DNA from 4 places in the Erwinia sp. AnSW2-5 genome. Region 1 is predicted to be linked to each of the others. Evidence: predicted binding sites of a transcription regulator. Region 1 holds the regulator's gene; each other region holds the start of a gene.
The links. Region 1 encodes CRP, which controls carbon source genes, mostly activating them, when cyclic AMP is high. Its sites were predicted from a motif close to ATGTGANNNNNNTCACAT; they were not measured.

Region 1 (8,036 bases):
CGCATTGTGCGCCTGATTCACCCGCATCCGCTGATAGGCCAGTTTCTCCGCATCCTGTTCGCTGCCCAGCAGCTTCTGTAATGCCTCCTGATAGGTCTCCAGCGCATCGTGCGCATTCTGGCGCATCAACCCACTCTGCCACTGTGGCCACAGCCAAATCATGCCGCCAAAGGCAATCAGACAGCCCATTAGCGTGTCCATTAAGCGAGGCAGCAGGAACTGCGCACCGTTTAGCGACAGCAGTTGCAGCGTATACACCGCCGTGACGGTGAATCCCACGGTGGCCCAGCCATAAAACTTACGGATAAACAGGTAGCTCACCAGGGTGATCAGCAACATCACCAGCAGCACCCAGGATTCCGGGGCATGTAAACCGAGTGTGGCAGCGGCAATCGCCAGCCCGGCCAGCGTTCCCAGCGCCCTGTGCTGGATACGGACGCGGGTAGCGCTGTAGCCGTTGAGGCTGACAAACATCACCGTCATCAGGATCCAGTAAGGTTTCGGCAGATTGAAGAACAGGGCCAGCGAACTGGCAAAGGTCAGCATCACGGCGAAGCGTGCGGCGGTACGCAGGGCAGAGGACTTCAGCGACAGATAGCTTTTCAACGCAGGGAACAGCGGCAGGCGGCGCTGGCGGTCAGCCATCAGGTCGCGACGGTACAGCGGATGCTGGGTGCGTAGCACGCGGGCGATGCGGCTGAAGTGGTAGTAACAGAAGTTACCGACCGGATTATCGGGGTGCTGACGGGAGATTTTCTCCAGTGCCTGAAGCTGTTTTTCCATCGTGAAACGTTCAGGGAAGCGGTGGTAGAGGATATCGTCAGCCAGTACCCGCAGGCGGGTGGCAATCGTCTGCGCATTCCAGCGGATCACCGCCTCGGCGTGGCTCTGCTCCACCAGCTTTTGCACTTCCTCCGGCTGGTGCAGGCTAACGGCAATATGCTCCTGCAAATCCAGTGCGACCTGAAATGCACGCGTCAGACGCTGATAATGGCTGTCGCGACTGGCGGCCAGCATATGCATCTGCTGGTAACAGGTGTTAATCAGGTCGACGGCTTTCTGCTGGCGGACCAGCAGCGGCGGCAGGGCGGTTTGGGGATCGGTCAGCTGGGTTAACAGGCTGTATTTCGCTTCGCAATAATCAGCCAGTTCATGATAGAGCAGGCTGAGGGTTTCGCGCATCGGCTGCTCTTTCCACAGCCAGAACCAGAACCAGTTAAATGCGCCATACCAGACGGTGCCGAGAATAAACAGCAGCGGTGGCTGCCACATGGGCATGCGCCCGGCCAGGCTGAGTGTGAAGATAGCGGCAATCAACGATGCCGGAAGCAGGCGCGCGTGCAGCGGGCTGATCTCACCAGTCACGCCAAGCAAGAGTGCCATGACCAGCAGGATCACGGGCAGTGGCACCGCTTCGGCCCCGGCGTACTGAATCAAAAAGCTACTGAAGGCAAACAGGCAACCGCCGACGATCAGGCGTTTAAAGAAGCGTTTGTGCGGGGTATCAAGGCCGGCATTATTACAACAGGCGGGGACTAATGAGAACAGCAGGCCATTTTGCAGGTTGCCCAGCATCCAGCCGATCGCCACGGGTAAACAGAGCACCAGCGTTTGCCTGAGTGCGTAGTTAACTTCCGGGTGATAGATAATTCTCCGCCACATGAGCCACACCAAATAAAAAACGGCGCGACTGAGGGTCGCGCCGTGGGTTCAGAGCCGGTTAACGAGTGCCGTAAACAACAATGGTTTTACCATGTGCGGAGATCAGGTTCTGATCTTCCAGCATTTTCAGAATACGACCCACCGTTTCGCGGGAGCAGCCGACGATCTGGCCGATCTCCTGACGGGTGATTTTGATCTGCATTCCATCCGGGTGCGTCATGGCATCCGGTTGTTTTGCCAGATTCAGCAACGTCTGGGCAATGCGTCCGGTCACATCAAGGAAAGCTAAATTGCCCACTTTCTCTGATGTCACTTGCAGGCGACGCGCCATCTGTGAAGACAGGCGCATCAGAATGTCAGGATTCACCTGAATCAACTGACGGAATTTTTTGTAGGAAATTTCAGCCACTTCACAGGCTGTTTTCGCACGTACCCACGCACTACGCTCCTGACCTTCTTCAAACAGGCCCAGTTCGCCAATGAAGTCGCCCTGATTGAGGTAGGAGAGGATCATCTCTTTGCCTTCTTCATCCTTGATTAACACCGCTACCGATCCTTTAACGATGTAATAGAGGGTTTCCGCCTTCTCACCCTGATGAATCAGAGTGCTTTTGGATGGATATTTGTGAATATGGCAATGTGACAGGAACCATTCGAGTGTAGGGTCTGTTTGCGGTTTGCCGAGAACCATTCGCTGTTATCCTCTGTTGTAATCGTGCCTAAATATACCCTGAATTCTGCGTCCTTCAGAGGCGTTGCCGCTGAACTGAAACACGAAATATTTGTGGGTATCAGGGTATGTATCCCTGCAAGGCGTTGAAATATTCAAGCGTTCCCATAGGAAAATTATACGGGCCTCTGTTAAGAGCATGGCTCGTGCTGTCGTCCCGTTTTTACCGTGCATTGTTATGCCAGTAAAATATTGCAGCTTCGTTTGTAGCACAGCTTTACAAGACTGTCTTCTGTTGTCTCGCTTCAGCATAGTTCTAAAACGGCAGCGTTGCCGTTTTTGTTAGTGCAGCGTACTCTGCGGTAACTGAATCAATGAGAGGATTTTGTGATGCAAGCACGCGTTAAGTGGGTTGAAGGGATGACGTTTTTGGGCGAATCCTCATCCGGCCATCAGGTTTTGATGGATGGTAATGCCGGGGATAAAGCGCCCAGCCCGATGGAAATGGTGCTGATGGCGGCTGGGGGATGCAGTGCTATTGATGTGGTGTCTATTCTGCAGAAAGGCCGCCACGATGTTGCTGATTGTGAAGTCAAACTGACCTCGGAACGTCGTGAAGAGGCACCGCGAATTTTCACCCATATTAACCTGCACTTTATTGTCAGTGGCAAAGCGCTGGGCGATAAAGCGGTGTCACGTGCGGTCGATCTCTCTGCTGAGAAATATTGCTCGGTGGCGATCATGCTGGGGAACGCAGTGAAAATTAGCCACAGCTTTGAGGTTATCGACCTCGCCTGATTCAGGTGAGCTGCTTGCATGCCTGACGGATTAGCATCAGCAAGCGCTGCGCGCTGGCGGTGAGTGGAGATTGCTTTGGCCACACAGCGGCATAGTGCAGTGAAGGGAGCGCCGGGATGGCGAGTGCCCGCAGTGTGGAATTAAACCGGATCAACAGCGGGTGTGGCAGCAACATAAGATAGTTTGCCTGCTGCACCAGCTGTAACCCGTGCGAGAGTGAATGCGTATAGACAGGCGGCTGCTCCAGCTGTTGAAAGAAAGTCGCCAGATGCGCGTCCAGCCTGACGGCCACCTCGCTCTCTTCTCCGGCGAAAAGCCACTTACTCCCTCTCAATTGTTGCAGATCGTTCGTCTGTACCTGCGGGTGATGTCGGTTCGCCACAACATTCAGTGAGGTCTTAAATAACGGTTGTATCGCCAGCCCGTCCGGTAACACCTCAGGTTGCGGAGAAACCGCAAAATCGAGTTCACCCGCTAACAGCTGAGAGGGCAGGCTGCGATCCTGGACATACAGGCGGGTCAACGGCAGCTGCTGATGGAATTGTTCCAGTACCTCAGGCAGCACTGTCAGTGACAAAATGTCATTCAGTGCCACTTTCACGACGCTATGTTGCGTGTGGAGAAAACGGATTTCATCACCTGCCCGTTTTAACTCCTCAAGGATCCTCCGTGAGCGCACGACAAACAGCTGGCCGCTTGGCGTCAGCGTAATGCCCAGCGGACTGCGCACGAACAGTGAGGTTTCCAGCATATATTCCAGCTCTTTTAAGGTCCGGCTGATGGCGGGCTGAGATTGTCCCAGCATGCGTGCTGCGGCCCGAATACTGCCCTGATTGACCACTTCCTGAAATATCCGTAGCTGCTGCATTTTTGGTAAATACCGCATATTTGCTCCTTCCCTGATGCCCGGCCGTTATCACCACACTAAAAAATTCATCTTATGTTGCTGCCTTAAATCCACGATGTTGTTAAGCAGAGTCTGCTTACCTGCATGGCGGTGCAATACTTTTTTTAAATGTGGTTAATGGTAATTCAATGATTTTTATCAGTTATTAGGGGAGTGACTAATGAAGATTACATCACGTTTTCTGACGCTGTTCCTGCTATTTACGGGCTATGTACTTGTCTATATAGATAAAACAGTGATTGGGTTTGCTCTGTTGCCGATACGTGATGAGTTTCACCTCACGCCTCAACAAGTGGGTTATATCAGCGGCATCTTTTTTCTGTCCTATGCATTATCTCAGTTCCCAGCAGGGTGGTTAAACGATCGGCTGGGCTATCGGCGTGTGCTTATCCTTTCCCTGTCAATAGTGGCACTGTGCGCGCTTCTGTTTGGCTGGCTGGGTACCAGTCTGAGCCTGCTGATGGTATTTCGTTTTATGGCGGGGATCGGGCACTCAGGTTACCCCAGCGCCAGCGCAAAAGCCGTCTCATCAAATTTCGCTGTGCATCACCGTACGTTTGCACAATCGGTGCTGCTTTCCACAGCGGGATTAGCGATGGCCGTCGGGCCTTTGCTGGCGGTATGGGCACTCCATCGCACTGACTGGCACCATGCATTTCTCATTCTGGGAGGGCTGGTCGCGATCGCGGCGGTCAGTATGGGATTGCTGTTACCTGCGGCGGTCCTCCCCCCTGATGGTACGCCCCGCATTGCCCGTGCCAGCCTGTGGCATAGCCTGCGCCAGCCGCTTTTCTGGCAACTTTTCATGGCAAATTTTCTGATAAATATCCCGTTATATAGCTTACTGAGCTGGCTACCGAGCTTTCTGGTGCAGCGCGATCATCTGGATCTCCCGACTATTGGCGGAATCATGAGTCTCTCCGGTATCGGATGCTGCTTGTCATCACTGGCCAGTGGCTGGTTTGTCGGGCGTTATATGGCCGGGCGTGAGCCTTGGGTTATTTGTGTTGCCACGTTGGTGGCTGCGGTTGCCATGATGGCAGTCTATGTCTGGGACTCGACGATGGTGACGATGTGGATGTTGTTCCTCTGCAATATCGCCATGATCTGTGCATTTGTTACCTGCTTCACTCTGCCAATGAAGCGTTTTCCCCCTGACATGATCGGTTCTGTTATTGGTTTATTAAACGCGGGTGGCGTGCTGGGTGGCTTTGTTGGGCCGGTCGCGATGGGCTATTTACTGGCGGCTGGAGAGGGGAGTTATCTGACTTCTTTCCTGTTTCTCATGTTATCGACCGTGCTGGCGGGTCTGATCCTTCTTCCCAACCAGCAGGGGCAATGTTGTCAATCAATCCAGGAGTGATGATGAATACCAGGAATTTGATTAAGGATGTCGAATCAATGGTGCTGCAATGGCGCCGTCATATTCATGCTAACGCCGAGCTTTCTTTTCACGAGCAGGGCACGGCAGATTACGTGGCGGCTGAACTGGCAAAATTTGGCCCGCTAACGCTCACCCGACCCACGCCGAATAGCGTGATTGCTGAGCTTGCCGGGCCGCATGGCGATCGCTGTATTGCATTGCGTGCCGATATGGATGCGTTGCCGATTGAAGAGCTGAATCAGGAGCCATTTACCTCGCGCAATCGTGGGGTGATGCATGCCTGCGGACATGATGCTCATACGGCAATGCTGATGGGGGCTGCATGGGTGCTGTGCCAGCAGCAGGAGAAGATCGTCGGTAAAGTTCGCTTTATCTTTCAGCATGCGGAAGAGGTGCCGCCGGGCGGGGCCAGCGAGCTGATCACACTCGGTGTACTGGAAGACGTATCAATGATCTTTGGTCTGCATGTGTTTCCTGGCTTGCCCACCGGGCAGGTCGCGATAAAAGAGGGTGTATTCAGCGCGGCGAGCGATAACTTCGATGTGATCCTGCAAGGTAAAGGTTCCCATGCGGCGATGCCGCAGCAGAGTATCGATCCGCTGGTGATGGGCACGGGTGTGGTTCAGGCGTTGCAACAGATCGTGTCACGCAGGCTGGATGCTAACGATGGGACCGTGCTGACGGTGGCGAGTTTCCTGGCCGATGGCGGTTACAATGTGATCCCCGATAAAGTCCATCTGCGCGGTACGTTGCGCACACTAAGCCAGCACAACCGCAACGCGGTGCCGAAGATGATGTCGCAATTGCTGGATGGTATGACGCAGGCCGTTGGGGGCAGTTATGCGCTGAAATGGACACCGGGTTACACCACAGGCGTGAATCACCCAGAAGCCTGCCAGATAGCGAGGGAGATCGTGATTGCCATGCAGGGGACAGAGGCGTTACAGAACATGCATCATCCGATGTTCGGCTGTGAGGACTTCTCTGCCTATCAGCAGGTGGTGCCGGGATGCTTCCTGTGGGTTGGGTCTGGCAATAAGAAAAAAGGGGCCTGCTGGGGACTGCATAACCCTCATTTCCGTCTTGACGAAGATGTCCTGAAAATTGGCGTCAGCCTGCATGTTGGCATTATTCATCACCTGCTGATGCAGTAACTGCGTTTGCCCGGAATGGGGTCAGCCGATTTTTTTCCCTTCAATCAGGCGTTTGACCAGTGGCCCCATAATCAGCTCCATCGCCAGCCCCATTTTTCCACCCGGCACCACCAGGGTTTTGATATGGGAGATAAATGAGCCCTGCAACATGGAGAGAAGATAGGGGAAATCGATATCTTCCAGCCCCTGGAAGTGGATGACGACAAAGCTTTCATCCAGAGACGGGATACCGCGTGCCGCAAAGGGGTTAGAGGTGTCCACCGTGGGTACGCGCTGGAAGTTAATATGGGTGCGGGAGAACTGTGGCGTAATAAAGTTAATGTAGTCCTCCATTGATCGCACCACAGAGTCCATGACGGCTTCACGTGAGTGACCGCGTTCACCGGTGTCGCGCACCAGTTTCTGAATCCACTCCAGGTTAACGATCGGCACTACGCCTACCAGCAGGTCCACTTTGTCTGCCACATTGTGCTGTGGCGTCATGACACCGCCGTGCAGCCCTTCATAAAACAGAACATCAGTCGGTTCAGGCAAGGGCTGCCAGGGCGTAAAGGTGCCCGGCACCTGATTCCACGGCACCGCTTCATCATAGGTGTGCAGATATTTGCGGGATTGTCCGGTGCCATTTCGGCCATATTCGCTGAACGTCTTTTCCAGCAGGCCGAAATCATTGGCTTCAGGGCCAAAATAGCTGACGTGCTTTCCCATATCGCGCGCTTTGCGGATCGCCATATCCATTTCCGGGCGGGTAAAACGGTGGAAACTGTCCCCTTCGACCTCGGCTGCACGCAGATCTAACTGCTGAAAAATCTTCCTGAACGCCAGGCTGGTGGTGGTGGTTCCCGCCCCGCTGGAGCCGGTGACGGCGATGACCGGATGTTTGGCTGACATGGCGTGCAACTCCCTTCAATAGATCGGACGGACGGATCATAGGTAACATGTTTTACCCGTCCAAGTCATTACTGCTTATTCACGACTGCCTATTCACGACTGCTTATTCACGGAAGTGGCCGCGCGGCATGATGTTGACGGATTCATGCAGTTCCGACCACACCAGCACCACCTCGCCGCTATTGAGCTGGCGGCGCACATCGTCGACTTTCTGTGTGAGCGATCGTTCCTGTTCGCCATAGTCGGTGCCTTCACGCAGCACGAAGGATTCAATCAGGTTATCGAGCGTTTCACGATCGAGGTCTTTCCACGGAATAATCATCATTTCTCCAGCCAGGTGTTAAGCCACTGAGGGATGCGTTGTTCCAGCCACAGAGTCGGTTTACGCAGGGTGCCGCCAACGAAGCCAACATGTCCACCGTATTGCGTCAGCTGGTACTCGACGCAGGCGGGCAGTAATGCCGGGTCAGGGATCACCTCAGGGGTCATAAAAGGGTCATCTTTAGCGTGGATCACCAGTAAAGGTTTACGCACGCCGGGCAGCAGCGGCATGGCGCTGCAACGGCGATA
Region 2 (8,036 bases), on a different contig from region 1:
CATCGACACGCTTTTGCAGCAGTGTTTCAAGGCTTCGATTCATGCGATCTTCATCACCTTCGGTATTGCACAGTACCAGGCTGTAACCACGTTCATAGCAGCTACGCTCAACGCCACGCACCACCTCGGAATAGAAGGGGTTGCTGCTGGCCGTCAGTAACATGCCAATAGTATGGGTCTGATTCAGCTTCAGGCTGCGCGCCAGCGCAGAAGGTGCGTAATTCAACTGGCTTACCGCCGAGGTCACTTTTTCACGAACCGCTTCGCTCACGAAGCGGTTGTTATTGATAACGTGAGACACGGTGGAGGTTGAGACGCCCGCCAGGCGGGCGACATCTTTCATGGTCGCCACATCTACCCCTGCTGTTGCAAGAAGCTGTCAATCTCATCACGCCAGGGAACGGAAGGTTGTGCACCACGGCGCGTCACGGAAATCGCTGCCGCCGCATGGGCAAAGCGAACGGCTTCTGCCATCGGACGCTGCTCAATCAGTGCCGTGATCAGCGCACCATTAAAGGTGTCGCCTGCGGCAATGGTATCCACAGCTTCCACACGGAAACCCGGAATGCGCTGCCCCTTACCCTGCTCACTTAACCATACACCCCGGCTGCCGAGGGTTATCAATACGGTACGGATACCTTTGTCATGCAGCACTGCCGCTGCACGTGCAGCATCTTCATCGCTGTTGACCGCAACACCCGTGAGGATCTGCGCTTCGGTTTCGTTCGGAGTAATCATATCCACCAGTGACAACAGCTCGTCTGAGAGTTCTGTCGCCGGGGCCGGATTCAAAATCACCTGCGTCTGATGCTGATGTGCGATCTTCGCGGCAGCCAGCACGCTTTCCAGCGGTGACTCCAACTGCATCAACAGTGCTGCGGCATCCGCAATCACCTGTTGGTGCTGCTCTACGCGCGCGGGCGTCAGGGCAGCGTTGGCGCCTGCGTGAATACCGATGGTATTCTCACCTTCGCCATTAACAAATATCAGTGCCACACCCGTCGAGTCACCGACCACGGCTTCCACAGGGCTGACATCAATGCGGTCATTAACCAGTTGCTGACGAATACGTTCGCCTATGTCGTCTTCACCCACGCAGGCGATAAAGGCAATGTCGGCGCCACTGCGCCCGGCGGCAACGGCCTGGTTTGCACCTTTCCCACCGAATGCTACCTGATACTGCTTCCCGATCACCGTTTCGCCCGGACGCGGAAAATGCGTCAGATTCAGAATGTGATCTGCATTAATGCTGCCGAGGACAGCCAGTTTGCCAGTTTTCATCATAAGGGGATTGTCCAGATAAGTGCGCCACCCGGAGGTGGCGCGTGCCATGCTTTTCTTTGATTTATTTGGTGACCAGCTTCAGGTCAACCGGATTGATAGCCTGTACTTTCTGGCCTTTCAGCACCTTATCAGCCGTCTGAACGCCAATAACGCCGATTTGCTCCGGTAACTGAGCCACGGTCGCAGCCAGTTTGCCGCCTTCAACCGCTTTGATCCCATCAGGGGTGCCGTCGAAGCCCACCACTAAGACATCAGATTTGCCTGCCGTTTGCAATGCACGCAGGGCACCCAGTGCCATTTCGTCGTTCTGAGCAAACACCGCCTGCACGTCCGGGTGAGCGGTCAGCAGGTTCTGCATCACGTTCAGGCCCTTGGTACGGTCGAAGTCAGCCGGCTGGCTGGCGAGAATATTGAATTTGTGTGCATCGGCAGCCTGTTTGAAGCCTTCACCACGCTCACGCGCAGCAGACGTTCCGGCAATACCCTGCAGTTCAATGATTTTTGCATTGTCGCCGACTTTCTTGGCGATGAAGTTACCGGCCATTTTGCCGCCGAAACGGTTATCAGACGCCACGTGGCTGACCACGGTGCCCTGAGAGGCTACACGGTCCAGGGTAATCACTGGAATGTTCGCCTGGTTTGCCATTTTCACCGCGTTACCCACCGCATCAGAATCGGTCGGGTTAATCAGTAACAGCTTGGTGCCACGAACGGTCAGGTCCTGCACGTTAGCCAGTTCTTTCGCCGGGTTGTTCTGAGAATCCAGTACCACCAGGTTGTAACCCAGTTTATCCGCTTCCTTCTGCGCGCCATCTTTCAGCGACACGAAGAACGGGTTATTCAGGGTAGAAACCACCAGCGCAATAGTGTCCTTTGCCAGCGCGTTAGCGCTCAACGTGGCGCCTAACAGTACAGCCAGTGCAGTCAGTTTTTTCATCTTCATTTTCATGTCCTGTAAAGGTAAAGAGTTCTATTTACTGCTTTTGTTGTCTACCAGCACCGCCAGCAAAATCACCACAGCTTTGACGATCATTTGGTAGTAAGAAGAAACGCCGAGCAAGTTCAGCCCGTTATTCAGGAAGCCTAAGATCAGTGCACCAATCAGCGTGCCCATAATCCGGCCTTTACCGCCAGCGAGGCTGGTTCCACCCAGCACCACAGCTGCAATCGCATCCAGCTCATAGCCCGTACCTGCCGTCGGCTGCGCCGAGGAGAGACGTGCCACTTCGATGGTGCCCGCCAGTGCCGCTAACATGCCGCACAGCGCATAAACGATAATTTTGACGCGGTTAACACTGATGCCGGACAGACGCGTTGCCGCTTCGTTACCGCCCAGCGCATAAATGTAACGGCCAAGGCGCGTGTGATGCAGCATGTACCAGGCCGCGAGGAACACCACGCCCATTAACCAGACCGGCGTCGGGATACCCAACGGGCGACCGATACCAAACCAGCCAAACAGGTCTGCATTGTCGCTGAAGCCGGTATTCACCGGGCTGCCGTTGGTGTACACCATCGTCACACCACGCAGCAACAGCATCATCACCAGCGTGGCGATAAACGCCTGCACTTTGCCTTTCGCGACAATCGAACCGGTAATCGCACCAATAAAAGCACCCAGTGCCAGCGATGCCGCTACCGCCACCAGTGCATTCACTTCCAGCCCGACAATCGAGGCAGCCACTGCCCCGGTCAGCGCCAACAGTGAACCCACGGAAAGATCGATACCGGACGTGAGGATCACCAGCGTCATACCCACCGCCATAATGGCGTTGACCGACGTCTGTTGCAGAATGTTAAACAGGTTGGCCACAGTGAAGAAATTCGGGCTCAGGCTGGAAACGATGGCAATCAGCACCACCAGCGCGATCAGCGATTTCTGCTCAAGCAGCCATGCCTTACTGATCAGGCGGCGTGAAGGGATTGTTTGCGTACTCATAGTTATGCCAGCTCCGCGCTGTATTGTTTACCCACTGCCGCCGCCATCAAAATTTCCTGCGAGGCTTGTTCAATCGGGAAGTCACCGCTCAGGCGACCTTCGTGCATCACCAGCACGCGGTCACTCATACCCAGCACTTCCGGCATTTCGGAGGAGACGAGAATGATGCTCAACCCTTCCTGTTTAAACTGGTTAATCAGCTGATAAATCTCTTTTTTCGCGCCAACATCAACGCCACGCGTTGGCTCATCGAGGATCAGCACTTTCGGCCGCGTCATCAGCCCACGGGCAATAGCCACCTTTTGCTGATTACCACCAGAGAGCAAGCCAATCGGCTGATTCATTGACGGCGTTTTAACGTTGAACAGCTTGATAAAGTCGCCGACCGCCTGCTGCTCTTCCGCATGTTTCAGGCGGCCCGCGCCATAGCTAAAGTAGTTGAGGGCGGTCAGTGACATGTTCTCTTTCACCGACATGCCCAGCACCAGGCCATCACGCTTACGATCTTCAGAGATATAGACGATACCGTTCGCCAGCCCCTCTTCCGGGGTGCGCGCAAAGACGGTTTTACCGTCCAGCGTCACCGTGCCGCCGCTGCGCGACAAAGCGCCGTACAACACTTTCATCAGTTCGGTACGACCCGCGCCCATCAGCCCGGCCACACCCAGAATTTCGCCTTTACACAGCGTAAAACTGACGTCCTCAACGCCGGAACCACTGAGATGCTCAACCTTCAGGCGAATCTCACCCGGTGCTTTATCCAGGCGTGGATACTGCTCTTCCAGCTTACGACCGACCATCATTTCAATCAGCGACTCTTCCGTCAGCTGGGCCACTTCACGTTCTGCAATAAACTGGCCGTCGCGGAAAATGGTGACGTCATCGCAGACCTCAAAAATCTCTTTCATGCGATGGGAGATATAAACAATGCCGCAGCCCTGCGCTTTCAGCTCGTTGATCACCCGGAACAGCGAAGCGGTTTCGGTATCGGTCAGCGCGTCCGTCGGCTCATCCATGACGATCACTTTTGACTCGAAGCTCAGTACCTTGGCAATCTCCACCATCTGCTGGTCACCGATAGACAGATCGCCGACCAGCTTATGGCTGCTAAAGCGCAGATTCAGGCGTTTCAGTAAGGCATCCGCCTCGGCGTGCATCTTTTTCCACTGGATGCGGCCAAAACGGTTAACAAATTCGCGACCCAGGAAGATGTTTTCCGCAATGCTCAGCTGGGGGATCAGGTTCAGTTCCTGATGGATAATGCCGATCCCGGCTTCCTGCGACTCTTTCGGTCCGTTAAAGGTGGTTTCCTGACCCAGCCATTCAAACGTGCCCGCATCACGGGCGTAGATCCCGGTGAGCACTTTCATCATGGTCGATTTGCCTGCACCGTTCTCACCCACCAGCGCCATCACGCGGCCAGGATAAACAGAGAGCGCCGCACCCGACAGCGCCTTGACGCCCGGGAAGGCTTTATCAATGCCTTTTAATTGCAGTAAAGGTTGCATAACAGCCTCTAGAAGGTCACGCCAGCGATCAGGATGACATTCGCATACGGAGAGCACTCTCCGCTGCGAATGACGGCCTGACTACGCTGAGTCTGGTGTTTGAACTGTTCGTGACTGACATAACTGATACTGATTAAATTACCCTGGTGTTGTTGCAGTAAGTCGAGCAGGGCGATCAGTTCACTATGAAGTTGCGGGTTATGCTGCTTAATTTCCTCCGCAATGATGGCACTCTCGACCTGCATCTCGCTGGTGACCGCCTGGGTAACCTGTAAAAATGTCGGAATTCCATGCGTTAACGCCAGATCGATACGCTGCGGACCCTGTGGGACCGGCAGGCCGGCATCGCCAATCACGATGCTGTCAGTATGACCGAGACGTGAAATCACGGACGAGATATCAGAATTCAGTAAGGTGCCTTTTTTCATTATTCACTCCAGAGCGAAACGTTTCGCTGAGTAGCAGTTTAAGAAATGGCCGGGGGAAAACAATCATCAGATGTTGAAAATGTGATCGCCATCGAAACGTTTCGCTGACGCCGTGAAGGGATTTGTTTTAAGGCAAAAAATGGCCCTTTAATGTTACCGGTAAAGGGCCAGTAATGAATGTATTGAACGCGTGGAGGGTATGGCAGCCTTCACAAAATCTGGCTGAGATGTAACTGGCCCATCAGCAGGTGGTTATCAGCGTAGTCCACCGGAATAGCCACGACTGCGGGCCCCTGCACGTCCATTGCTTTACGCAACGTCGGTTCCAGCATGTCTGCGCTTTCCACAGCAAAACCCGCGGCACCAAACGACTTGGCATAGGCTTTAAAATCAATCGGACCGAATTTCACCCCGGAAACCCGCTGGTATTTCTTCTCTTCCTGCATCGCCACCATGTTGTAGCACTCATCCACCCAGATGATATGCAGCAGGTTCGCCCCCAACCGTACCGCCGTTTCCAGCTCCATACTCGATTGCAGGAACCCGCCATCCCCGGAGACCGAGACCACTTTGCGAGACGGGTCAACCAGCCAGGCACCGATTGCCCAGGGCAGCGCAACGCCCATGGTTTGCTGACCGTTGGAGATCATGATCTGACGGGCACGGAAGCTGTAAAGATAACGGGCGATCCAGATATGGAAACTGCCCATATCCACCGTCAGGGTGACATCACTGTTAATGATGTCCTGCATGGCACGCACGATACGCAAAGGATGCAGAGCAAACTGATTCAACTGATGACCGCGCAGCGCCAGCAGTTCACGCTGCTGCTGGCGGTCACTGAGGATCGCGGCCGCCTGCGGGCTGAGGGTTAACGGGCCGCGAATACGCGCCGTCAGTTTATCCAGCGTGGCGGCAATATCCCCCACCAGCTCGGCATCCGGCTGATAACAGTTGTCGGTATCGGCGGGTAACACATCAATATGCACCAGCGTGGCGTTGCCGCTGTTCCACATTGCGGGTTCATACTCCACGGGACTGTAGCCAATGGTGATAATCAGGTCGGCTTCACGCAGCAACCGGTCGCCCGCCTGATTGTTAAACAGCCCGACGCGCCCGGCAAAACGGGAAAAATGCTCCTGGCGCACCGCCCCTGCCGCCTGATATGTGCTGGTGACCGGAATATGACTACGCTCCAGCAGCTGATGCAGTGCATCACTGTTAGCGGGCTGGCTGGCCATCAGGCCCAGCAGCAGCACCGGGTTTTTCGCCTGTGCGATTTGGCGGGCAACAGCCTCAATCGCCACATCCGGTGCCGCCCCCAGCAGCAGCTGGCCGCTGGTATTCAGCAGATGCCCGCGCGCTGGCTCATTAATAATATCCTGCGGCAGGCTGACAAACGCCGCACCGGGGCGCCCCTGCTCCGCACTGCGAAACGCGTTAGATAACACTTCGGCAATCGCATCTGAGGAACCAACTTCTACCGCATATTTACTGACCGGGCGAAACATCGCCACGGTATCCATGCTTTGATGCACCTGCTTGGCGCTGTCAGCGCGTTTTACCGCCCCGCCCAGTGCCACCACCGGATCGCCTTCGGTGGTCGCCGTGGCCATACCGGTAATCAAATTGGAACAACCCGGCCCGGAGGTCACCAGCGCGACGCCCGCTTTCCCGGTCAGCCTGCCCACGGCCGCCGCCATAAACGCCGCGTTAGCTTCATGGCGCACGGCAATCGTCTGCACCGATGTATCGAGTAACGAGTCAAACACCTTGTCGATTTTTGCACCTGGAATGCCGAAGACCTGCTTCACTCCCTGTGCTTCCAGTTGGGCAACGACCAGATCGGCACCGTGTGCCCATTGTTGAACCTCAGTGACGTTTTTCATCTTTTGTTCTCTCTCTTTTCAGCTTTCAACAGAACGAATGGCGGAATCCAGGTTTTCCGGGCTGAGATCCGCCCGCAGGAAGTCGCTGTCGCCAGGCAGGTCAATCACCAGCTTGCTGATCTCACCAAAGGTCAGCGTGCCGTGATCAAGCTGATAGTCCAGAAGATGACCGCCCCCCTGGCGATCGTCAGTAATAAAGTGTTCGTGATAGCCCGCAACGTTGATGCCCTGCATATACTGCGGCGTGCGAAAACCGATCAACACGCCATTGCGCTGTTCAAAATGAAAGGTGGGCTGCTTGCCGAGCACCTCCGGCATCGATTTATACGGACGATGCTGGCAGGGAACCGTGCGGGTTTCTGCCCGGCTGAAAAGACCGTCGAGACGCAATGCGCAGAACTGATTATCGGAACTGACCTGCTGGTCAATGACCCGATGCACACCAGCCCGATCAACCGGGCCTGTAAAGCGATGCTGATACTGAGGGCGGAAGAAGGTCATCACCGCAAACGGCGATTTCTGGTCAGGGCTGGCCGCACGCGCACTGCCGTCCGAACGTAACTGGTACACTTCACGGTTAAAAGCGATCAGCTCACCATCCAGCTGATTAAAGGTTCCGAGACCAAAATCGCCCTTCTTCAGCAGGTCTGCCACCGTGGTGGTGCCGTCATACACGCCGCTCAGTAACGCACTCATCAGAGAGGTCTGATAGATTACACTTTCTGGCCTTTCCTTCTGCATCACCTTGACAGTTTCAGTCAGCTGTTCCGAACATGAACAATTAGTTACAGAATATGTCATTACCATTCTCCCCGCTAAACTGTTAAGAAGTATTGAATCAATGTTGACTCGATTCAGTTCGGGATTCCAATATAGAACCCCCCCCACTTTGAGACGTTTTCGATATGGAACTGCGGTATCTACGTTATTTCGTTGCAGTGGCTGAGACGAAGCACTTCACCCGTGCGGCGGAAATGCTTGGCATTTC
Region 3 (8,036 bases), on a different contig from region 1:
TGACGGGGATATGAAATCGCTGAACAAGCGCCATATGACTCTGATGGGCGGTCTGGCGTATCGTCATTCAGCCGACTGGGGTATCGTTCGCACCACGCTGGTAGGCGACATGCTGGATAACAGCAACGGTATTATCTGGGACCTGACCTACCTGTATCGCTTTGAATTCGGCCAGTTCACCCTGACGCCGGGTATCGGTGCGTTATGGAACAGCTCAAACCAGAACGAGTATTACTATGGTATCTCGTCTGCGGAATCCCGCCGCAGTGGTCTGGATCGCTACGATCCGGACAGTAGCTGGAGCCCGTATGTTGAACTGACCGCCGGCTGGGCCATCAGTGACAACTGGAATGCGACACTTTCTGGTCGTTACAGCCGGCTTGGCGATGAAATCAAAGACAGTCCGATGGTGGACAAAGATTCACAGATGCTGTTGTGGACCGGGGTCAGCTATACCTTCTGATGCTATCGCTATGCACTAAAAAGGGGCGCTTTGCGCCCTTTTTTATCATTGTTGCGCCCTAAAAAAGTGCATGGAGAGAAAGATGAGCCGAGTCGTCACGTTTGCCGATGGCACCGACCTGCCTGCAATAGGTCAGGGTACATGGTTTATGGGGGAAGATGCCGCTCAGCGTCACCAGGAAGTCGCTGCATTACAGGCCGGACTGGAGAGAGGGCTGACGCTGATTGATACCGCTGAGATGTATGCCGATGGTGGCGCTGAACGCGTGGTTGGGGAAGCCTTGCGCGGGCGACGTGATCAAGCCTTCCTTGTCTCCAAGGTCTACCCGTGGAATGCCAGTGAAGTGGATGCGGTTGATGCCTGTGAGCGCAGCCTGACGCGCTTAAACACCGATTATCTCGATCTCTATCTGCTGCACTGGCGGGGGAATATCCCGCTGGAAGAGACGCTGCGGGCGATGCAAACATTGCAGCAGCAGGGAAAAATTCGCCGCTGGGGTGTGTCTAACTTTGACAGTGATGACCTCCACGAGTTACTGGCTGAAGAGGGCGGTGCGCAGTGTGCCACCAACCAGGTGCTTTATCATCTGGCCTCTCGCGGTATTGAGTACGATGTGTTACCTGACTGTCAGCAATTAGCGATGCCGCTGATGGCTTACTGTCCACTGGCGCAGGCAGGCCGGTTACGCGCGGAGCTGATGAGTCACCCGACGCTGACCCGGATTGCACAACAAAAGGGCATCAGCATGGCGCAGCTGTTGCTGGCGTGGGTGATCCGCAAAGAGGGCGTCATGGCGATCCCGAAAGCGAGCAACATTGCGCACGTTGATGACAATGCGGCGGCGCTTAAGGTGGTACTGACCAGCGAGGAGCTGGCGCTGATCAATCAGGCGTTTCCTCCGCCAGCAACAAAGCAGCCGCTGGATGTGGTCTGAATTCGGATCGGGCAGAGCTGGGAGCGGCCCGGAAAGGGTCGCTCCAGTCTATCCTTAACGCTTGCTGCGCACCCGGAAGGTGCTCGCCAGGCGGGCAGGTTGTTCACCCGCGCTTTTCATCGGCTGGCTAACATGGGCCGTTTCCACGCACACCATGGTTTTAAAACCTTCGTTAGCCATATCACTCATACTGCATGACAGTTCTGCACCCGGGTTCCAGGTGACAACGTCACTTTGGTGATGATGATAAACCTCAATCACGCGCTGCCCGGCCTTGTCGTCAATCAGGCTGCAATCTGCCGGTTGGGTATAGATGCGGTCGACGCGTTGCGGGTAGGTCTGTTTACCGTCGACAGAGGCACCAGTGACACCGTTGTTGACCTTGTCGATATAGCTCTGGCCCAGACCGCTGACTTCAACGTCTGCAATGTCGGCCACTTCGAAATAGCTGTGCAGTGCGGCGGTGGCATCGAAGTCACCGTGGGCCTCCAGCTCTATTTCACAGCGATCGCTGAAGCGGAAACGGGCAAACAGCGTAAAATCGTGCGGCCAGAGTTTCTTCGTTTGCTCACTGCTTTTTAATTCGAAGGTCAGCATCACGCTGCTGTCATTTTCATCGTGAGCGGTCAGCGTCCACGGCAGAACACGGGCAAAGCCATGTGCAGGTTCACCGGCCGGGCCAAACCACGGCCAGCAGATCGGGACACCACCACGAATAGCTTTACCGGGGTTCCAGGCGGTTTTATCACTTAACCAGACCACCGGTTTTTCACCGGAAGGTTGCCAGGCAATCAGTTGGGCGCCCTGTAAGGTCACGGCAGCACGCACTTTAGGATGCGTCACGACCACCACGGGTAATTCGCCAATCTGACGCTGGGAGAGGTAAGGGGTAATCTGGTTAATCACGGGCAGTGAAAAGAGTTTCTCGTTCATGAGTCAGCCTTCTGAAATTTAACCATAAAAAAAGGGCGACTTCCGTCGCCCTCAGTCTCATTCACGTCGCTTATTTAGCGATGTGAGCAACCAGGTCCAGGACCTTGTTGGAGTAGCCAGTTTCGTTATCGTACCAGGAAACCAGTTTAACGAAAGTGTCGCTCAGTGCGATACCCGCTTTCGCATCAAAGATAGAAGTCAGTGTTTCACCGTTGAAATCGGTAGAAACAACTTCGTCTTCGGTGTAACCCAGAACGCCTTTCATCTCGCCTTCGGCAGCAGCTTTAATCACAGCACAAATTTCTTTGTATGTAGCTGGTTTAGCCAGACGTGCAGTCAGGTCAACAACAGAAACGTTAGGGGTAGGAACGCGGAACGCCATACCAGTCAGTTTGCCGTTCAGCTCAGGAATCACTTTACCTACCGCTTTAGCAGCACCGGTAGAAGAAGGGATGATGTTCTGAGATGCGCCGCGGCCGCCGCGCCAGTCTTTGTGAGACGGGCCATCAACGGTTTTCTGAGTAGCGGTAGTTGCGTGAACAGTTGTCATCAGTGCTTCAACGATACCGAAGTTGTCGTTGATCACTTTAGCCAGTGGTGCCAGGCAGTTGGTGGTACAGGAAGCGTTAGACACGATATCCTGGCCAGCATATGACTTGTGGTTTACACCCATAACGAACATAGGGGTGTCATCTTTAGATGGGCCAGTCAGTACAACTTTCTTCGCGCCAGCTTCGATGTGTTTACGTGCAGTTTCGTCAGTCAGGAAGATGCCCGTTGCTTCTGCAACCACATCCACGCCTACTGCATCCCACTTCAGGTTCGCCGGATCACGCTCAGCGGTAACACGGATGGTTTTGCCGTTAACAACCAGATGGCCGTCTTTGACTTCCACGGTGCCTTTGAAACGGCCGTGAGTTGAGTCGTATTTCAGCATGTAAGCCATGTACTCTGCGTCCAGCAGATCGTTGATTGCAACGATTTCTACATCAGAACGTTCCTGAGCAGCACGGAAAACGATGCGACCGATACGGCCAAAACCGTTGATACCTACTTTGATAGTCATATATTCCACCAGCTTGTTGATAGTGAATAAAAGGTTGGCTGTAAAATTACAAAAACCATACCAGGCGTCAAGCGGAATCGTGTCAATTGTTGCGACAAATCAAACTGTCGAACAGGAATTATTCAACACAAAACCTATTTCTTGACGCGTGAACAACATTGATCTTGGGGCAAGTTGCCCGAATATAAAGGGGTGATGGTTCCAAAGAGTGATCCGCATCACAAATTCGGCGTTGTCTGGATCACCTTATGCACCCGACTCGAAAAATTCACCTGCTCTTGTTAAGTATTTGTTAGAATACCAGCCGATAAATTCAGAATAACACTGCCAGAGAGTCTAACATGGCTAAAGATGATACACCTTTCTCACCCGAAAATGTGTTAACCGAGATGCAGCGCTACGTTACCCAGCAGCGTGGCACAGAACCGCCGTATTCCGGCAAATTGCTGCATAACAAGCACGAAGGCATCTATCACTGCCTGGTTTGTCAGGCTCCGCTGTTTCTGTCCGGGTCAAAATATGACTCCGGCTGTGGCTGGCCGAGCTTCTATGAACCCTACAGTGATGACGCCATTCGCTATCTGGAAGATGAAACTCACGGCATGCAACGCATTGAAATCCGGTGCGGAAGCTGTGATTCTCACCTCGGTCATGTGTTCCCGGATGGTCCGCAGCCGACCGGTGAGCGCTTCTGCGTTAACTCCGCTTCGTTGAGTTTTACCGACGAAGACGGCAACAGCACTCAGGGCTAGGAGTCGTGATGGAACTGGACGAAATGATTGCCAGTATGACGCCAGAAGTGTATCAGCGACTGGTGACGGCCGTAGAAATCGGCAAGTGGGCTGATGGCGTGGCACTGACGCCGGAGCAGAAAGAGAACAGCCTGCAACTGGTCCTGCTGTGGCAGGCGCGTCACAATGAAAACCCGCAACATATGAGTGTAGCGAAAGGCGGGGAAATTGTGACGAAAAGCAAGAAACAGCTCAAAGAAGAGTTCGGGATCAGCGACGACGCGATCACGCGAATAAAACTCCAGTAAATTATTCCTCCCGGAATAATTCTTGCTGATGATATCACCGGGTGGGGCTTTTCCCGCCCGGTGTTTTCGTTGCGTTTAGATAATTTTCGCGCCTGCCCTGGCCATTTCTGTCAGGGCCTTCTGGCTGTCACCTGCCTGCAAATTGACCCCACGGCATCCGGCACTCACCAGGGTGACCTGATATCCCAGCGCCAGCGCATCCAGCACGCTGTATTTAACACAGTAGTCGATTGCCAGGCCCATTACCGTCAGCGCCGTTATGCCGTTCGCCTGGAGCCAGGCATGTAAGTGCGTCTGGTGACGCTGGCCGTTATCATAGAACGCACTGTAGCTGTCGACATCCGGGTTCTCCCCTTTGCACACCTGCAGTGTCAGCAGCGCCTGGTTAAGCTGTGGGTGCAGCTGCGCACCGTGGCTGTGCTGCACGCAGTGATCCGGCCACCACATTTGCGGCAGGCCGTTAAGCTCACCTACGGTCCCTGGCTGCGTACCTGCGCTGGTGGCAAAACTACCGTGTCCTGCCGGATGCCAGTCCAGCGTGGCAATCACCGGCTCACCGCGCTGATGAAACTCGGCAGCGAGGCGGTTTCCCACCGCAATGGTCTGATCACCTTCACTGACGGCCAGCGCGCCACCAGAACAAAAGTCATTTTGCAGATCAATCAACAACAACGCCTCGCGGTCACGCATCAGTTACTCCATTGAATTAGTCCGGGGTCAGTTCACCACGCAGGTTCTGTTTCATCAGCTGACGAATGTCGTTGCTGGTCAGATCCTGGCTCAGAAGGAAGTGCAGTTTGGTCAGTGTTGCCTCAACGGTCAGGTCGGCACCGCTCACGACACCGGCAAGGGCCAGTGCGTTTCCGGTGGCATAGCCGCCCATATTCACCTTACCGGACATGCACTGCGTGAGGTTCACGACCACAATGCCGCGCTCAGACGCTTCTTTCAGTTCCTGCAGGAACTCTTTGTTCTGCGGCGCATTCCCGACGCCATAGGAACGCAGGATCAGTGCTTTTACCGGCTGTTGCAGGAAATTACGTACAACGGCAGCTGAAATGCCCGGATAGATCGTCACCACGCCAATCGGCTGCGGTGTAATCGGATGCACGATCAGCGCTCCCTGACCGGCGGGGGCCGCGGGGGTATTCAGACGACGAATATGGATACCGGCTTCCAGCAGCGGGGCGAGGTTGGGCGAATCAAACGCATTGAAACCGTCAGCGTGCGCCTTGGTGGTGCGGTTACCGCGATAAAGCGTGTTATTGAAGAATAACGTCACTTCATTAATCGGGTAATTAGCGGCAACAAACAGGGAGTTCAGCAGGTTTTGCTGGCCGTCGGATCGCAGTTGCTCCAGGGGGATCTGTGAGCCGGTCACAATCACGGGTTTGGCCAGGTTTTCCAGCATGAACGACAGCGCAGAGGCAGTAAATGCCATGGTGTCGGTGCCGTGCAAAATGACAAAACCATCGTAATTGTCATAATTCTGACGAATGTCATCCGCAATCGATTGCCAGTCTTGCGGCGTCATATCGGAGGAGTCGATCAGCGGCTGGTATTCATGGATGGTGAAATCAGGCATCTCCGGGCGATGAAACTCCGGCATATTGGCCAGTTGACGTTGCAGATGGCCGGAGACCGGGATAAAGCCGTGTTCAGAGCGCTGCATACCGATCGTACCGCCCGTATAGGCGACGTAAATGGATTTCTTTTGCATTAGTAAACTCAAGACTTGCCAAAAAAGCGCAGTATAAGGGGAAAACAGGGGAAAAGCAGCCCGACCAGATGGCGTCGGGCTGAATAGTGATCGCGGTCACCGCTATTTGACGTTACCGCAGCTCAGACAGAAGGCGTAACGGTTCTGAGGATCGTTCAGATCGCCCATCAGTCCTGGCTGATCTTTCATGGTATTCATCACATCCATCATCGGCGCGGGTAACCAGGCTTTCAGCGTTTCAGGCAGTGCCGCGTGTGCGGAGGCATCGACCTGGCTGAACAGCACCTCAATCAGGCTGGGGTCATTCTGATACCAGCTGAGCTGAGGTTGCTTGAGTTTGGCCAGCTCTGCGGCTTTGGCGACGGCATCGTCAAAGTCACCCAGCGCATCCACCAGCCCGTTTGCTTTCGCGTCGCTGCCGGTCCAGACATGGCCCTGTGCAATCTGGTCAATCTGTTCCGGTGTTTTGTTGCGCGACGTCGCCACCAGACCGAGGAAGTTTTTATAGCCATTCTCGATGCTCAACTGCATCAGCTGTTGCACTTCTGTTGGCAGCGCCTTGGTGCTGGCAATATCAGCCAGCGGTGAGGTCGCTACGCCGTCAGTGTGTACGCCGATCGCATCCAGTGAGTTCTCAACCGTGTTAATCACGCCGAAAATCCCGATGGAACCGGTCAGCGTATTCGGGCTGGCAATGATGTAGTTAGCCGGTGTAGACACCCAGTAACCGCCTGATGCTGCCATACCGCCCATCGATACCACCACCGGCTTACCCGCTGCTTTTGCGGCTGCCAGCTCTTCACGGATGGTTTCAGATGCCGTCACGCTGCCGCCAGGGCTGTTCACGCGGAAAACGATCGCTTTGATTTTCGGATCAAGGCGCGCATCCCGGATCTCCATTGCGGTGGTGTCACCACCAACGCTGCCCGGTGTTTCTTCGCCATCCATGATCGCGCCATTGGCCATGATGACCGCGACGTTGCCATCGGTGGTCGGGGTGTTTTTCAGCGGATAGTCATAAATGCTGGTGCCGTTATAGTCTTTCGCCTGTTTATCCCAGCCGAATGTTTTCACCAGTTGCTGATCCACAATGGACGGAGAAGCCAGTTCATCCACCAGCTTGGCGTCTTTGGCATACTGAGCCGTATCGCCACCGACTTTCTGCAAGCCATCCAGCACGCCCTGCGCACCCGGGAACACCTGGTCTGCGGTGATCTGACGGTTGGCCGCCAGTGTATTCACATAGTTTTGCCACAGCTCACCGACCCAGCGACTGTCGGCATCCCGTGCCGCAGGTGACATATCATCACGCAGGAAAGGCTCAACGGCTGATTTATACGTCCCGACGCGGAAGACATGAGAGCTGACTTTCAGCTTATCCAGCAGGGTTTTGTAGTAGAGACCGTTGGTGGCAAAGCCGTGCAAGTCGACCGTTCCCTGTGGGGAGAGGTAGATCTTATTCGCGAAGCTGGCGAGGTAATATTGCGCCTGGCTGTAGCTGTCGCCCGTGGCGTAAATCGGTTTGCCGCTGTCGCGGAACTCGCGCAGTGCTTTACCAATATATTGCAGTGACGGCTGATCAGCGCCAGCAAAGTTGCGTAAATCCAGCACCATGCCGGTAATTTTTGCATCCCCTTTTGCCTGGCGAATGGCATCCACCACGTCAAACAGGGAATTTTCTTTCAGGCGATCGCTGCTGGCACCCAGCAGCTGGCGGCTCAGTTTACTCATCGTATTGCTGACGGACGGTTTATCGACCACCACACCGCTGAGGTTGACGGTCAGCGCACCTTTCTGAACATCGGCAGGCGTGCTGGCACTGTTAAACTGCAACCAGATACCTGCGCCTACCAGGATCAGCAAAATAAGGAAAAGGTTGAG
Region 4 (8,036 bases), on a different contig from region 1:
ATCAGCACGACGTCAGCGAAATCACCCATCTCAGCGTTAATATGTGGCGTTGCCATGTTTCATCCTTATCTCAAAAAAGAGTGTTACTTCAACCTTCAGAATAACGACTTACCGTATTCCATCGGTGAAAGACCAAAATAGTGAGCGACCGTCTGACCGATATCGGCGAAGGTATCGCGATAACCGTAATCACCCGGTTTCACGCCCGGCCCGTAAATCAGCACAGGAATATGCTCGCGGGTATGTTCGGTACCCGGCCAGCTTGGATCGCAGCCGTGGTCAGCCGTGAGGATCAGGATATCACCCTCTTTCACCTGCGCCATCAGCTCCGGCAAGCGGCGGTCGAACAGCTCCAGCCCACCGGCATAGCCAGGGATGTCGCGGCGGTGCCCCCAGCTGGAGTCGAAATCAACAAAGTTAGTGAACACAATACTGTTGTCCGGCGCGGTTTTCATCTCCGCGACAGAGGCATCAAACAGGGCATCCAGGCCGGTCGCCTTCACCTTTTTGGTGATGCCAACATGCGCGTAGATATCCGCAATTTTACCCACGGAAATCACTTCACCGCCCTGTTCGTCCACCAGCTTTTTCAGCACCGTTGGCGCAGGCGGCTCTACCGCCAGGTCGTGACGGTTCCCGGTGCGCTCGAAGTTGCCAGCTTTGTCGCCAATAAACGGACGCGCAATCACGCGGCCAATATTGTAGCCACCTTCGGTGAGCGCTTCACGGGCAATCTCACAAAGTTCGTAAAGGCGATCAAGGCCGAAGGTCTCTTCGTGGCAGGCAATCTGGAACACAGAGTCAGCAGAGGTATAGAAAATCGGCTTGCCGGTTTTCATATGCTCTTCGCCCAACTGGTCGAGGATCACCGTGCCGGAAGAGTGACAGTTGCCGAGGTAGCCTGGCAGATTGGCTTTTTCCACCAGCAGATCAAGCAGCTCCTGCGGGAAACTATTTTCCAGATCGCTGAAGTAACCCCAGTCAAACAGCACCGGCACACCGGCGATTTCCCAGTGACCTGACGGCGTGTCTTTCCCGGAAGAGAGTTCGCTGGCGTAAGCGTAAGCGCCAATAATTTCGGCGTCTTTATCCAGCCCCGGCGGGAATTTACCGCTGGAAGCTTCCGCCGCCTTACCTAAACCCAGTGCCGTGAGGTTGGGCAGATGGAGTGGGCCTTTACGCCCTTTGTCTGCTTCACCCTTGAAGCACGCCTCGGCAATATGTCCGAGTGTATTCGAGCCTTTATCGCCAAACGTGTCGGCGTCTTTGCTGTACCCGATCCCAAAGGAATCAAGCACCATGATAAATGCACGTTTCATCCTGATCTCCTGCGCGATAGTCGCGATGAGCGTTAAAAAAATGCGATCAGAACAGAATACTCCTTCTCAGGATATTCTGCGATAAATAACTGGCGTTGGAGCCGGTGCGGCATCCCCGACGGCAACGGCGCGTTTTACCGCGCTGGCCGCTTCCTGCCAGCTGGCTTCATCAGACGCATGGATCACTGCCAGCGGACGCTGACCGTCCACCGCATCACCCAGTTGCGCCACATCGCTGAAACCGACACTGTAGTCAATGCTGTCGCTGGCACGACGCCGGCCACCGCCCATGGAGACGACCGCCATACCAAGTGCACGCGTGTCCATTGCGCTGACGATGCCAGGCCGGTCGGCATACACCGCTTTGCTCAGCATCGGCGCGGGCAGGTAGCTGTCCATCCGTTCAATAAAGTCTGTCGGCCCTTTCTGTGCGGCCACCATGCGGGCAAATATCTCCGCCGCACGGCCATTGTCCAGCACGGCCTGAAGCTTGCTGCGCGCGTCATCCGCTGAGGTTGCCAGGCCGCCGGAGAGCAGCATCTCGCTGCACAGCGCCATCGTCACTTCCAGCAGGCGCGGATTACGGTACACGCCGGTCAGGAACTGCACCGCTTCGCGCACTTCCAGCGCATTGCCCGCGCTGGACGCCAGCACCTGATTCATGTCCGTCAGCAGCGCGGTGGTCTTGCATCCTGCGCCATTCGCCACGCCAACAATCGCCTGCGCCAGTGCTTCGGATTTTTCAAAGGTCGGCATAAACGCACCGGAACCCACTTTCACATCCATCACCAGCGCATCCAGGCCTTCTGCCAGCTTTTTGGCGAGGATCGATGCTGTAATCAGCGGGATCGAATCCACCGTCGCGGTAATATCGCGTGTGGCATAGAAACGTTTGTCTGCCGGTGCCAGCGAGTTGGTCTGGCCGATGATCGCCACACCGACATCTTTAATGATCTGACGGAAACGATCGTCCTGCGGGAATATATCAAACCCAGGGATCGCCTCAAGCTTATCCAGCGTACCGCCCGTATGGCCGAGGCCACGACCCGAGATCATCGGCACATAGCCGCCGCAGGCCGCGACCATCGGTCCGAGCATCAGGGAGGTCACGTCGCCAACGCCCCCGGTGGAGTGCTTATCCACTACCGGGCCATTGAGATTCAGCGCTTTCCAGTTCAGCACCGAACCGGAGTCACGCATGGCCATCGTCAGCGCCACGCGTTCAGGCAACGACATATCATGGAAATAGATCGTCATTGCCAGCGCAGCAATTTGCCCTTCAGAGACCGTGTTATCACGCACACCATTGATAAAAAAGCGGATCTCTTCTTCGCTTAATGCCTGCCCATCACGTTTTTTTCGAATAATTTCTTGTGGCAGAAACACGGTCACCCCCAAAATAAAAGTTCACATTCCAAACAGGCGTTATTGGTGCAGCCAGTTTGGATTCGGCCAGCGCAGAGCAACCGCAGCGTACTTGAGTACGTGAGGAATGCGAGCACTGCCCGGATTCAAAATGGCAAACAAAATAGCCTGTTAGTATTTGCTGTCACTGGTTGCGCCAGAAAAACCTGCGGCATTCAGCAGACTGGCCAGCAGGCTGGATGCGCCAAAACGGAAATGGCGGGCATCGGCCCAGTCGCTGCCAAGAATGTCATCCGCCAGTTTCAGATACAGTGCCGCGTCATCGGCGGTGCGCACGCCACCGGCAGGTTTGAAGCCAACCTGCTGCTTCACGTCTTTTTCGGCGATAACACGCATCATGATTTCCGCAACGTCCGGGGTGGCGTTAACCGGCACTTTCCCCGTCGAGGTTTTAATAAAGTCAGCGCCCGCATCAATCGCAATTTCGGAGGCTTTACGGATCAGCGCTTCTTCTTTCAGCTCACCCGTTTCAATAATCACTTTTAACAACACGTTGGCGTCTGAACACGCCTTTTTACAGGCTTTTACCAGCTCAAAGCCGACCGTTTCATTACCCGCAATCAGTGCGCGGTACGGGAAGACCACGTCCACTTCATCCGCACCGTAGGCAATCGCCGCACGGGTTTCCGCCAGCGCAATATCAATATCATCGTTGCCGTGCGGGAAGTTGGTTACCGTGGCGATGCGAATATCCGGGGTCCCCTGCTCACGCAGCGTCTTGCGGGCAATCGGAATAAAACGCGGATAGATGCAGATGGCTGCCGTGTTACCGCCAGGGGATTTTGCCTGATGACATAACACGATCACTTTCGCGTCAGTATCGTCCTCATTCAGCGTGGTTAAATCCATCAGTTGCAGCGCACGCAGCGCCTGAGTTTTTACATCGGACATCATTCTCTCCAGACAGGTTTTGTGAGGGCGGGGTCGACATATTCACAACCCGCGACGCCCTGTAATGTTAAAATTATAACAGTCAGCATTAGACTATTTTGCGGGTGATTTCACAATAAAAGGATTCTTGTTTCATCATTATCGCAAGAAATTTGACATTGATCACACCGAACAAGGCGATGAAGGCCAGTAACGCCGATCACCGCGCCATAAAGAAATGTTATAATTATAACATTCCGTTTTTCGTCATGATTGGAAGATAGAAGATAAAAGTATAGTCAGCTCACACGCCAAACAGCGTGCGGGTGTTTTCTCGCAGAGTATCAGCAATATGTTGCGGGGATTCGGGTCTGAGTGCGCACAGCGTTTCCCAGACTTCCCTGACCCGCTCCGGGCGGTTGGGTTGCCCCTGAAATCCCTGTAATGGCATGTCAGGTGAGTCAGTTTCCAGCAGCAGCGAGGTCAGCGGCAGCCGGGAAAGCGTCTGGCGGGTTTTACTGGCGCGCTCATAGGTGATGGTGCCGCCCACGCCAATCGCATAACCCGCGCGGATAAACGCCAGCGCCTGCTGTTCGCTGCCCGCAAAACCATGAACCACACCGCAGCGCGGCAGCCTGGCACGGCGCAGGTGCATTGCCAGCTTGTCATGGGTGCGGCGTGAATGCAGGATCACCGGCAGGTCGTAATCACGCGCCAGGCGCAGCTGCGCCTCCAGCAGCGCCTGCTGTCGGTCGAACTGCGGATTGTCGATGTAGAGATCGAGACCCATTTCCCCAATCGCCACCAGCTTCGGGTGCCGCCGTTGCAGATGCTGCTCAAGCGCGTGCAGATCCTCAGGCTGATGTTCGGCAATGGCCATCGGATGCACGCCGAGCGCGGCGTAAACCGCATCATGTTGTTCAGCCAGCGCGATCACGCCGTCAAAGCGCGCAGCAGAAACGCCAACAGCAATAATGCGCTCCACGCCTGCGGCAGCGGCTTGTTGCAGGCTGGCCAGTTCATCACCGACAAACGGCGGAAAATCAAAATGGCAGTGGGTGTCTACAAAGCGCAGCGTCATGCCAGCGATCCTTTATCAAAATCTTCATCATTGCCCGGCAACGGTGCGGGCGTAATCCCCTGGCGATGCGGTGCATTGGCAACGCGCACCGTCGGCACTACCGGACGCCGGGTCAGACGGTTGCCATCGTTGAGCCACTGACCGAGCGTGGCAAGAAAATAACGCCCGCAACGACGGCCAAGGTGGTAATCCTGATTCAGCGACGTAATCCGGCTGCCGAGCGCGTTGCTGGCCAGCGGGCGCGGTGGGTAGATTTCAATAATGCGCAGCCGATCCGGCGGGTTGTCGATAAAGCGCTGGATCTCGCGATAGCTCTCTTCATGCACCTGCAAAATGTTGATCAGCGGTTGCAGCGCCCCCTCACTCAGCCAGCGTTCTACGCGTTTCAGCCACTGAGGAGTATAGGTCATCTGCGAAGGCACCGTGCGGATCACCACAATGGTTTCCGCGCCGCGCCGTGCGGCTTCGCGCACCGGAATGGCATCGCGGATGCCGCCATCAAGATAGCTGACGCCGGAGAGATCAACACCCGGCCGGTAAAAACCCGGAATGGCGCTGGAGGCTTTAATAATGTCATGCCAGGTATCAGCGGTTGGTGAAAAGTAATCCGGCGTGTAGTCGTCGCTGCGGCAGGCGCACATATAGAATTCCCGCCCGCTGGAGAATAGCTTCTCCCCGGCATCCACGGCCAGTGGAAATTCCTGACGGGTAATATCGATCAACCAGTCGAGATCGATCAAGTGCCCCCCACGGACAAAACGCAGCGGATCGAAGAACTGTTTACGGGTGGTGTAACGGGTGATGACGCGGCGAGCGTAGCCCGGCTGGGCGCAGACGAAGGCCGACAGATTTTGCGCACCGGCAGAGGTGCCGAGCATCAGATCAAAGGGATTAAAGCGAGCCTGCTGGAAGGCATCCAGCACACCGGCGGTAAAGATACCGCGCTGCCCACCGCCTTCACATACCAGGGCAAGTTTACCCGGCCGGAAGGGTGTTAACGCCAGTGGCTCAATATTGCCAAGGGTTATCGGAATGCGAGTGCCCAAGCCAGGTATCCTCTCATGTTAAAGAAAGCGAGGATACCTGTTCTCGGTCAGGTGCGTGAGGCGCTTATTGCTTAATCAGCGACTCAGGCAAAGGACTAAAATTTTTTACGTCCGGTAAAGAGGCTGACAAGGAAAATCACAATACCGACGAAAAACACAATCTTAGCCGCACCAGTAGCCGCACCAACTAAATTACCAAAGCCCAGGACTGCGGCAATCAGCGCAATGATCAGAAAAATAATACCCCATCGAAACATATGTCTCTCCTTACCAGTAGTGAAATCGAACTCATTTTTATCATTCACGTCTCCTGCCAGGCAGGATGGAATGTTTGTTCTTTGCAGGTGAATCTACTAACGGCCCCGGAAAACCAGGGCCGCTGGTTCATTACGATTTAACAGTCAAATCGTTTTTAACGCTCTTAACACCTTCAATCGCTTTGGCAATGCGTTCAGCCCGTTCAGACTGAGCCTGGGTTTTCACCACACCGGAAAGCTGTACGACACCATTGGTGGTTTCCACTTTCACATTGCGCGACGGAACGATGTCATCTGCTAATAGTTTAGCTTTAATTTCGCTGGTCGTTGCTGCGTCACCGGCATAACCGCTAACTGTCTGTTTTGTGCTGTCTTTTACGTGCAGTTTGTCGCTAACGGATTTCACGCCTTCCACTTTCTTCGCAGCGGCAACGGCCAGTTCAGCCTGCTCCTGCGAGGTCACGAAACCGTTTAACGTCACCACACCACTGTGCGTTTCAACGGAGATATCGGTACTTTTAATCGCATCGTTATCCACCAGCGCGGCTTTTACCTTGGCGGTAACGCCGCTGTCATCCATGTACCCACCGACTTTTTTCATAGAACTATCGATTTTCGAACCCGCGCTATCCGCAGTAGCCTCTGTTTTATTCATCAAAGTACCTTCTGCCAGAGCAGAACCACTTACCAGAGCAGAACCTACCACTAACGCCATCAGGGTTTTTGTCATCTTAGTCTTCATCATCGATTCGATCCTTTTGTCTTTTAGCACTCACAACGGTGAGCTTTTCAGTCACAAACGGCGTGACTGTAGTTGTCGGCAATTCGTGCTTTTGCCATTGAACGTTGCAGCCATCGCGCCGCGTATTTTTTCGTCCTGTAGACATGAATGTAGTCGGTAATGAGGACTTCACCGGGGATGATGGTTGATTTGATGGATAAAGCAGCAAAAAAGAGAGGTTTTAGGAGGAGTCTGTAACTTGTTATGCTGGGCGGACCGGGAAAAAGGTCCGCCCAGGCGGGATTAATGCTCGCGGGTTTTGCGGAACACCACGTCAGGATAACGTTCCTGGGTAATATTCAGGTTCACCATGGTCGGTGCGATATAAGTGAGGTTGTCACCGCCATCAAGCGCCAGGTTGACCTCATTCTTACGCTGGAATTCATCGAACTTCTTCGCATCACTGCACTCCACCCAGCGGGCGGTAGAGACGTTGATCGCTTCGTAGATCGCTTCCACGTTGTATTCGCTTTTCAGACGCGAAACCACCACATCGAACTGCAGCACACCCACCGCACCCACGATCAGATCGTTGTTGTGTACCGGGCGGAACACCTGCACGGCGCCCTCTTCTGACAGCTGTACCAGCCCTTTCAGCAGCTGTTTCTGCTTCAGCGGGTCGCGCAGACGAATACGGCGGAACAGTTCCGGGGCGAAGTTCGGAATACCGGTGAACTTCATGTTCTCACCCTGGGTAAAGGTGTCACCAATCTGGATGGTGCCGTGGTTATGCAGACCGATAATATCGCCCGGATACGCTTCTTCAACGTGCGAACGGTCACCGGCCATAAAGGTCAGCGCATCGGCAATCACCACATCTTTCCCGGTACGAACCTGACGCAGTTTCATGCCTTTTTCATATTTACCGGACACCACGCGCATAAAGGCCACGCGGTCACGGTGTTTCGGGTCCATGTTGGCCTGGATCTTAAACACAAAGCCGGTAAATTTCTCGTCGGTGGCGGTTACAGTGCGCACATCGGTGTTGCGCGGCATCGGTGATGGCGCCCACTCCACCAGCCCATCCAGCATATGGTCAACGCCGAAGTTACCCAGCGCCGTACCAAAGAATACCGGGCTGAGTTTACCCGCAAGGAAAGCATCGCGGTCGAACTCATGGGAAGCGCCCTGCACCAGCTCCAGCTCATCGCGCAGCTGCGCCGCCAGGTCTTCACCAATCGCCGCGTCAAGTTCCGGGTTATCCAGCCCTTTGACGATGCGCACTTCCTGAATGGTATGACCCTTACCGCTCTGATA

Region 2: the regulator CRP is predicted to act here: its motif matches at 5,239-5,256, upstream of rbsD (D-ribose pyranase).
Region 3: the regulator CRP is predicted to act here: its motif matches at 3,603-3,620, upstream of msrB (peptide-methionine (R)-S-oxide reductase MsrB).
Region 4: the regulator CRP is predicted to act here: its motif matches at 3,786-3,803, upstream of deoC (deoxyribose-phosphate aldolase).

The regions. Positions count from the first base shown of each region.
Region 1 is NZ_JBJGXA010000001.1:334,979-343,014, forward strand. Features, by position in the region: gene ACFL9S_RS01445 (YccS/YhfK family putative transporter) at 1-1,662, opposite strand, end outside; gene crp (cAMP-activated global transcriptional regulator CRP) at 1,721-2,353, opposite strand; gene ACFL9S_RS01455 (OsmC family protein) at 2,723-3,130, shown strand; gene ACFL9S_RS01460 (LysR substrate-binding domain-containing protein) at 3,132-4,016, opposite strand; gene ACFL9S_RS01465 (MFS transporter) at 4,198-5,400, shown strand; gene ACFL9S_RS01470 (amidohydrolase) at 5,403-6,575, shown strand; gene ACFL9S_RS01475 (phosphoribulokinase) at 6,597-7,466, opposite strand; gene ACFL9S_RS01480 (YheU family protein) at 7,570-7,788, opposite strand; gene ACFL9S_RS01485 (hydrolase) at 7,788-8,036, opposite strand, start outside.
Region 2 is NZ_JBJGXA010000036.1:2,373-10,408, forward strand. Features, by position in the region: gene rbsR (ribose operon transcriptional repressor RbsR) at 1-352, opposite strand, end outside; gene rbsK (ribokinase) at 355-1,284, opposite strand; gene rbsB (ribose ABC transporter substrate-binding protein RbsB) at 1,346-2,227, opposite strand; gene rbsC (ribose ABC transporter permease) at 2,255-3,223, opposite strand; gene rbsA (ribose ABC transporter ATP-binding protein RbsA) at 3,226-4,731, opposite strand; gene rbsD (D-ribose pyranase) at 4,740-5,159, opposite strand; gene alsS (acetolactate synthase AlsS) at 5,369-7,048, opposite strand; gene budA (acetolactate decarboxylase) at 7,067-7,849, opposite strand; gene ACFL9S_RS20470 (LysR family transcriptional regulator) at 7,954-8,036, shown strand, end outside.
Region 3 is NZ_JBJGXA010000005.1:57,219-65,254, forward strand. Features, by position in the region: gene ACFL9S_RS04765 (MipA/OmpV family protein) at 1-463, shown strand, start outside; gene ACFL9S_RS04770 (aldo/keto reductase) at 546-1,397, shown strand; gene ACFL9S_RS04775 (D-hexose-6-phosphate mutarotase) at 1,452-2,330, opposite strand; gene gapA (glyceraldehyde-3-phosphate dehydrogenase) at 2,401-3,396, opposite strand; gene msrB (peptide-methionine (R)-S-oxide reductase MsrB) at 3,738-4,148, shown strand; gene ACFL9S_RS04790 (YeaC family protein) at 4,157-4,435, shown strand; gene pncA (bifunctional nicotinamidase/pyrazinamidase) at 4,511-5,125, opposite strand; gene ansA (asparaginase) at 5,142-6,155, opposite strand; gene sppA (signal peptide peptidase SppA) at 6,258-8,036, opposite strand, start outside.
Region 4 is NZ_JBJGXA010000039.1:35,889-43,924, reverse strand. Features, by position in the region: gene deoD (purine-nucleoside phosphorylase) at 1-56, opposite strand, end outside; gene deoB (phosphopentomutase) at 96-1,319, opposite strand; gene deoA (thymidine phosphorylase) at 1,386-2,705, opposite strand; gene deoC (deoxyribose-phosphate aldolase) at 2,856-3,635, opposite strand; gene ACFL9S_RS21605 (TatD family hydrolase) at 3,919-4,695, opposite strand; gene ACFL9S_RS21600 (patatin family protein) at 4,692-5,741, opposite strand; gene ACFL9S_RS21595 (DUF1328 domain-containing protein) at 5,837-5,998, opposite strand; gene osmY (molecular chaperone OsmY) at 6,129-6,743, opposite strand; gene prfC (peptide chain release factor 3) at 7,023-8,036, opposite strand, start outside.